2 regions of the Methylobacillus sp. genome follow, and region 1 is predicted to be linked to the other one. Evidence: predicted binding sites of a transcription regulator. Region 1 holds the regulator's gene; the other holds the start of a gene.
What was found. The regulator sigma-54, encoded in region 1, starts transcription at its own class of promoters, with help from an activator protein. The targets are predictions, from matches to a motif close to TGGCACNNTTCCTGCT.
Positions count from the first base shown of each region.

Region 2: V7Z75_RS10830 (ANTAR domain-containing response regulator) is a predicted target of sigma-54. The motif match lies at 1,803-1,818, and genes of this name have one in related genera.

Region 1 is NZ_DAIUFW010000010.1:12,593-16,589, forward strand. It holds gene hprK (HPr(Ser) kinase/phosphatase) at 1-800, opposite strand, end outside; gene hpf (ribosome hibernation-promoting factor, HPF/YfiA family) at 905-1,231, opposite strand; gene V7Z75_RS11855 (RNA polymerase factor sigma-54) at 1,262-2,728, opposite strand; gene lptB (LPS export ABC transporter ATP-binding protein) at 2,748-3,473, opposite strand; gene lptA (lipopolysaccharide transport periplasmic protein LptA) at 3,548-3,997, opposite strand, start outside.
Region 2 is NZ_DAIUFW010000007.1:159,130-163,126, reverse strand. It holds gene V7Z75_RS10835 (alginate export family protein) at 1-1,060, opposite strand, end outside; gene V7Z75_RS10830 (ANTAR domain-containing response regulator) at 1,191-1,766, opposite strand; gene V7Z75_RS10825 (carbon starvation CstA family protein) at 2,085-3,997, shown strand, end outside.

The DNA of each region.
Region 1 (3,997 bases):
ATCACCACCTTGGGGACGGTAACCTCAAGAATTTTCTCATGATGAGACTTGATCTTCAGTCTGTCCAGCGGCTCCATGGTATCCGCCATCTGCAACTGCACGATCAGGTCAAGCGGCTTGGTCGGTTTAACGGCATTGTCGCCGAACAAGGCGCGAATATTGAGCACGCCCAGGCCGCGCACCTCAAGGAAATCCTGCAGCAATGGCGGGCAACGCCCTTCCAGCCGGTCGGGGGCAACGCGGTAGAAATCGACGATATCATCCGCCACCAGGCGATGGCCGCGTGAAATCAATTCCAGTGCCAGTTCGCTTTTGCCGATGGCAGGATCGCCCTTGATCATGAGGCCAAACCCCTGCACCTCGAGGAATACCCCGTGCTGGCTTTCAGACACCGCCACCGCTTGCGCGAGGTAATGACTCAAGACATCCATCAGCTCGGGGCTACGTAGTGGTGAAGCCAGCAAAGGCGTCTTGTATTCGTCTGCAGCCGCAACCAGCTCATCTGGCGCCACTTCGCCATTAGCGACGATGATGGCGGCGAGGTCAGCGGAAAAAAGATTCTTGATAGCCTGCTGCAACTCGCGCGGATGCAGGCTGAGAAGATAATCCATCTCTGCGCACCCCAATACCTGTACCCGGTTGGGATGCACGAAATTCAGGTGGCCGATCAACGCCAGCGAAGGCTTGGTAACAGTTTCACTGGTCAACGGATTCTCGCCGCCCGCCAGACCTGCTATCCATTTGAGCTTGAGTTTGCGGCGCGTGTCGTTGTAGAGCTGGGAAACACTGATTTCGGCCATGTGGCTTGATTCTCTGGGAATGATCAGTCAGAAGAAACAACTAAATAGGGTACCGATTCCATCACTTCGACAGAAGCGGTACCCGTTTGCAGCATAGACAGGATTTACTCGACGGTTTGATGCTTGACGCCGCCGTCAGCCTGGTTATGGCTGCTGACCTTTTCCTTATGCTTCAATACTTGGCGATCCAGTTTGTCAGCAAGCGAATCAATCGCGCTATACATATTCTCCGCACCGCATTCGGCATGCAGGTCGTTCCCCGGAACACGCAGGGTGGCTTCCGCCTTTTGCACCAATTTTTCCACGCTGAGCGTCACCTTGAGATCAATGACATGATCAAAGTGATTGCTGAGTCGGGCCAGCTTGGACTGCACATATTCGCGCAGGGCTGGGGTAACCTCTAGATGATGTCCGGTCAGGTGCAAATTCATAACACTCTCCTTACTTAAAAAACGCGCAAATCAAAGCGACTTGCGCTGGTTGGCCGCGGGAATCTGTAGAGATTCGCGGTATTTTGCTATGGTTCTTCTTGCAACCACAATCCCCTGTTTACCGAGAATATCAGCAATCTGGTTGTCAGACAGCGGCTTCCTGGGATTTTCCTCGCCCACCATCTGCTTGATCAATGCGCGGATGGCCGTGGCGGAACACGCGCCACCGGATTCCGTTGCCACATGACTGCCGAAAAAATATTTCAATTCGTAGACGCCGCGTGGAGTGAGCATGTACTTTCTTGTCGTCACGCGTGAAACCGTGGATTCGTGCAAGCCAAGCTCATCGGCAATTTCACGCAGCACCAGCGGGCGCATGGCCACTTCCCCATGCTCGAAGAAATTGCGCTGCCGATCAACAATCGCCTGGGATACGCGCAGGATGGTAGAGAAACGCTGCTGGATGTTCTTGATCATCCATTTGGCTTCCTGCATCTGGCTCATCAAGTATTGGCTGGAACTGTCGCGGTTGCGTTTCAGGATGTTGGCATACAATTGATTGATGCGCAGCTTGGGTATCACTTCATCATTCAGGCTCGCGATCCAGATACCTTTGACTTTTCTGACCACGACTTCATGCTGGATATAGTGATCCGAGGCAATATGACTGAACTCGCTGCCAGGGCGCGGATTCAGTTGGGTCACAAGCTGCTGCACCGCTTTCAATACACCATCATCGCAATTCAGCAGCTTGCGCAAGCGCGTGTAATCCCGGCTCGCCAGCAAAGGCAGGTATTGCCCAGCCAACGTGATCGCCTGTGCCAAGTGAGGAGTGTCCTCGGGCAATGTCCGCAACTGCAAGACCAGGCACTCAGCCAGGTTGCGCGCGCCAATACCGGGCGGATCCAGGTTCTGGATATGCTTAAGTGCGATTTCCAGTTCCAACAACTCAATTTCCAACTCTTCCGGCAACAATGCTGCCAACTCTTCCAACGGTTGCTCAAGGTAGCCGTCATCATTGATGGCATCCACCAGCACCATGGCCAGCGTCTGGTCGCGCTCGGAAAGTGGCATCAGTTTGATCTGCCCCAGCAGATGCTCACGCAATGTAGGGTTTACTGCTTCCTGGAAGCTGAAATCGTTATCGTCGTCATGATTACCACCACCCTCCTCCCAGCGGTTGCTACCCTGAAAAGACTCGAAGTAGTCATCTGCCGCACCGCCGGATTCCGGCATTGGCAGATCGTCGGCTACGGGTTCGGATGTTTCGGCTGTCGTCTGGCCAGAGGCCACGTCATGAGAGGGGCCATAGCTATCGGATACGTCAGCAGCACCATCCGGGCCATCGACGCGTTCCAGCAAAGGGTTGGCCTGCAGCAGCGATTCCAGCTCCTGGTTCAGCTCTTGCGAAGACAGTTGCAGCAGCTTGATAGATTGCTGCAACTGCGGCGTCAATGTCAGATTCTGGGAAAATTTAAGCTGTAGACTTTGTTTCATCTTTACTTTTGTGCCACGACTACAGGCGGAAGTCCTTGCCTAGATACACTTCTCTCACACTTTCATTATGGATGATCTCGCTGGGCTTGCCCGAGGCAAACACGCGGCCCTCGTTCACGATATAGGCACGGTCGCAGATGCCCAATGTCTCACGCACATTATGGTCGGTGATCAGTACGCCGATACTGCGCTCGGTCAAAAAGCGCACGATCTTCTGAATATCCAGCACTGCGATCGGGTCGATCCCGGCAAATGGCTCATCCAGCAGAATAAAGCTGGGGTTGGTCGCCAGACAGCGGGCAATTTCCACCCGGCGGCGCTCGCCACCGGAAAGGCTGACGGCCATGTTGTCGCGTATATGGGTGATATGGAGTTCATGCAGCAGAGATTCAAGCTGTTCCTTGCGCTGTGCATCCGTCATATGGTGCTGCAACTCCAGGATAGCCTGGATATTTTCCGTCACCGTCATTTTGCGGAAAATAGACGGCTCCTGCGGCAGGTAGGCCAGGCCCATGCGCGCGCGCTGGTGAATCGGCATCCGGCTCAAATCCTTGCCGTCGAGCAGGATGCGGCCACCATCCAGCGGCACCAAGCCTACCATCATATAGAAACTGGTGGTCTTGCCCGCGCCGTTCGGCCCCAACAAACCTACTACCTCACCACTGTTGAGTTGCAGGGAGATATCCTGCACCACAGTGCGTGACTTATATTTCTTGCGCAGGCTTTCTACGATTAATTCACTCATGTATGCAATATCTAAACAGGGCAATATTCTTGGGTTCGCTTTCGCGCTGGAAGTTTCTTTCCATGTACTCGAGCTCAGGGGGCGTCTGCTGCCGGCTTTTTCTTGGGTTGGATGATGGCACGCACACGCCCGCCCGGCGTGGCTGGCGTGGCCGCCTGTGAGCCGCCGCTGATGACTTCCGCATATTCGGCGTTGGCGTCATACATGATGTAATCCCCATGCACGATATCTTCCCCGCGCTTGACCCATGCCTTGGTGAACAGCTGCACCTTGTCCATGCGTCCATCATACTCTATACGCTGGGCACTGCCCTCCATGTACTCGTTCTTGCCGTCGCGCTTCTGCTTGAAGGTAGTGGGGTTGCCATAGGAGGTGCTGTGCTGGAAGCCTTCCTTGTCCTCGCGCACGATCAGCCTGTCTCCACGGATCACCAGCGTCCCCTGAGTCAGGATCACGTTGCCGGTATAAGTGCTGGTCTTCTTGGCATCATTGACCTGTACCGAATCAGCTTCCAGTTCGATCGG
Region 2 (3,997 bases), on a different contig from region 1:
GATCATTCCACCCCTGGAACAAATGATTGGTGCCAAACGGGCTCTGGAAGGCGTATCGGCCGTGATTGCTTGATAGCTGCTCTTGATCAATGCGCAGATACCAACCCTTGATCATGGCGCCGACACCTAACCGGAGATAATGAGCATCAATGCGAGAGTCGCCGCTGGAATAGTCTGTCTGCTTGGCGTATTCAGCGGTATAGAGGAATTTCCAGGTATCGTTCAGTGTGCGTATGCCATCCAGGCGTAGCCCCAGCGTCTTGTTGGAGGCATCTGCATCTGCGCCTAATCCGTTTGATGCATTGAATCCCAGGTCGTTGAAATTGTTGAAATAACCGTAGGCAGTCAAGGTTTCACCAGGCGAAATCGAATAAGTAGCATGGACAATATCCAGGTTGCCGCTGCGCTTGCGATTATTGATTTGCTTGACCCGCTCGAAATGAGCGAAATAGAGGCTGGTATCGGGCAGGCTCTTGTTTTCAATGGCGATGCCATCGAACACCTGCATGACTTGGCGAAACTCGATATTGCCGATAAAGCGTACGTTATCTAGTTTTACTGACTGTCTTCCCAGGCGGATGCTAGTGTCCTTGCTGCCGTTCCAGTCAAGATAGAGTTGATTGACGCCGGTGGAGCCAGGATCAACGATGGCCGGGTAATTGACCATGCCGGGTTGTGGCTCGCCTTTGTCCATATCGTTGAAGTTATCGGTTAGCTTGGCGACATTGATCAACTGTATACCTAGGCTGACATGATGGAAGTCTGCTGTCTGCCAACCGACCAAAGTACGCAGTGTGAATGCATCGGCATTTTTACTGCGATTATCCTGCTCCGCATGCTCATAACGCAGTCGTAGGCTGCTCATGCTCTTACCGGTCTTGATGGATTCAAGCAAGCTGTATTGATCACTCTCTGCTGCCTGTGCGCTTATCAGTCCGGCAGACAGCAGCATGCCCAAGGCGCATCTTTCAGCCCTTTTTCTACTGACACGCAGGAAGTTGTGCTTTGCTTTGTTTATCCCGATACTGCTTGTCTCGTTTCTGATGGTTTTGTCGCTCATCAATGCTTCCCATAAAAAAAGCGTCCTGCCTCAGAAGATAGATCCTGAAGCAAGGACGCCTTTGTCCGATTGGCCAGCTTTGGCCTTTAATCCTGCATCGATTACCCCGTCATTGGAGTAAGCCGGAAAGTTAGAGCAACAGCTCTGCTGCCTTGACTATTTGCCTGGCTAATACAGCCAAGCGGGTTTTCTGTTGCATGGCCAGGGTGCGCAGTAGTTTATAAGCCTCGTCCTCACATAGATTCCGCTGCTGCATGAGAATACCCTTGGCTTTTTCTATCACCTTACGTTCGCTGAGTCTGTTATTGGCACTTTCCAGTGCCTTGCGCAATGTCTTGAATTCTTCAAACCGGGCAATTGCTGCATCCACAACCGATTTCAATCGGTCATGGCTGATTTCTCCTACCACGTAAGCGCTGACGCCAGCACGGGTAGCTTCCCAGATTTTCTCGGTATCACCGTCATACGTGAACATCACGATGGGTTGCGGCATATTGCGGTTCATCAAAAACAGATGTTCCAGCATATTTTTGCTTGGTGAAACGATATCAATGATCACAAAATCTGGCTGTAAGCATCTGACAGCCTCATCAAGGCAAGCAATATCCGCAAGTTGGGAAACAACCTCGTAGCCCGCATCCGCCAGATACTGGCTAAGGGGAGCTGTACGCCCCAAGTGATTATCAATAAGCACGACCCGGAGCATAATAAACCTTGAACATTTTTAACTCGCCTGGATATAAGCAATCACCATGCCAATGGTAGAAAAGTGATGGAATCACATAATAAATAGAGACTTGCGTCTAGATTGTTGCAGTCTAGGGTAGGGTCGGAAAGGCGCGAATGCCCAATGCAAGTGCATTTGCATCAGAAACACGTGCCTTGACCGAACAAAGGTCCGGGCTGTTCTTTTGCATTGGATTACATAGCAGGCACGACCTTCTGCTTACCGAGCGGGGGCTTTGGTTTTATACTGCCGGACATTATCTGCGTGACATCAACATCCTCAAAAACATCACCAATTATGAATAAAACCCTGCAATACCTAGTCTGGATACTGGTTGCTATTATTGGCGCGTCTGCGGTGGGCGGCATTGCGCTGCATCGCGGCGAAAGCATCAATGCCTTGTGGTTTATTGCCGCTGCTGTTTGTGTGTTTGCGATAGCCTATCGTTTTTATGCGGCCTGGATTGCGGCGCGGGTACTGATGGTTGATGCCAGCCGCGCTACGCCTGCGGAACGGCTGGATAACGGCCGTGATTATGTGCCGACCAACAAATGGGTGGTGTTTGGCCACCACTTCGCGGCGATTGCAGGGCCGGGCCCACTGGTCGGGCCGACGCTGGCGGCGCAGTTCGGCTATCTGCCTGGCACCTTGTGGATATTGATCGGTGCAGTCTTGGGCGGCGCGGTACAGGACATGGTGACCTTGTTCCTCTCTACCCGGCGCAACGGCCGCAGCCTGGGACAGATGGCGCGGGAAGAGTTGGGGCCAATAGGCGGTTTTGCAGCGCTGATCGGCACTTTCACCATCATGGTGATCCTGATTGCGGTGTTGGGGCTGGTGGTGGTTAACGCCATGAAACACAGCCCATGGGCGACATCCACGGTAGCTGCCACTATACCGATTGCCATGATAGTGGGCATTTACATGCGCCACTTTCGGCCTGGGCGGGTGCTGGAGGCTTCGGTATTGGGTGTCGTATTGTTGTTGTTGTCCGTGGTGGGCGGCGGCTATATTGATCATCATCCCTGGTTACGTGTCTTGTTTGACCACGACGGCTTGACCTTGGCTTGGTGGGTGATTGCTTATGGTTTTGCCGCTGCCATCCTGCCGGTGTGGTTGCTGCTGGCGCCACGGGATTATCTATCTACCTTCATGAAGCTGGGCACGATTTTCTTGTTGGCTGTGGCGATCATCCTGCTGCAACCTGAAGTCAAGATGCCGGCCTTGACCCAGTTTATTGACGGTACCGGCCCGATTTTTGGCGGTAGCCTGTTCCCATTCGTTTTCATCACTATTGCCTGCGGCGCGGTCTCTGGTTTTCATGCGCTGATTGCGTCGGGAACCACACCCAAGCTGCTGGCCAACGAGTCGGATATCCGCATGATCGCCTATGGCGCCATGCTGCTGGAATCGTTCGTCGCCATCATGGCGATGGTTGCCGCCACCGTCTTGGATCCGGGCATATTTTTCGCCATCAACAGCCCGGCTGGCATTGTCGGCAAGGAGGCTGCAGATGCGGTAGCGACCATTAGCGCCTGGGGTTTCCCGGTCACTGTGGAGCAGATGGAAACCCTGGCGCGCGAGATGGGAGAATCCACCTTGTTTGCGCGTACTGGCGGCGCGCCGTCACTGGCAGTGGGCATGGCCAGCATATTTGGCAGCGCTTTCGGGCAGCACCTGCTGGCGCTCTGGTACCACTTCGCCATCATGTTCGAAGCGATCTTCATACTGACCACGCTGGATGCGGGTACCCGCGTCGGCCGCTTCATGCTGCAGGACATGCTGGGCAATCTCTGGCCCAAGTTGGGGCAAACGTCGTGGTATCCCTCGGTCTTGCTTACCAGCGCCATTGTCGTGGCGGGCTGGGGCTATTTCCTCTATATCGGCGTGATCGACCCGAATGGCGGCGTCAACATTCTCTGGCCGCTGTTCGGCATTTCCAACCAGATGCTGGCTGCGATCGCCTTGTCGGTGGGCACCGGCATCTTCATCAAATCCGGCAGGCTTAGATATGCCTGGGTCACGGGCTTGCCGTTGAGCTGGCTGGTGATCGTCACCACAACGGCTGCTTGGGAAAAGATCACCAGCGCCGACGTGCGCGTCGGCTTCCTCGCCGCAGCCAACGATATGTCGGCCAAGCTGGCCGCTGGAATATTACCGCCGGAAAAGGCGGCGGTAGCTCCGCAATTGATCTTCAACCAGCAGCTCGA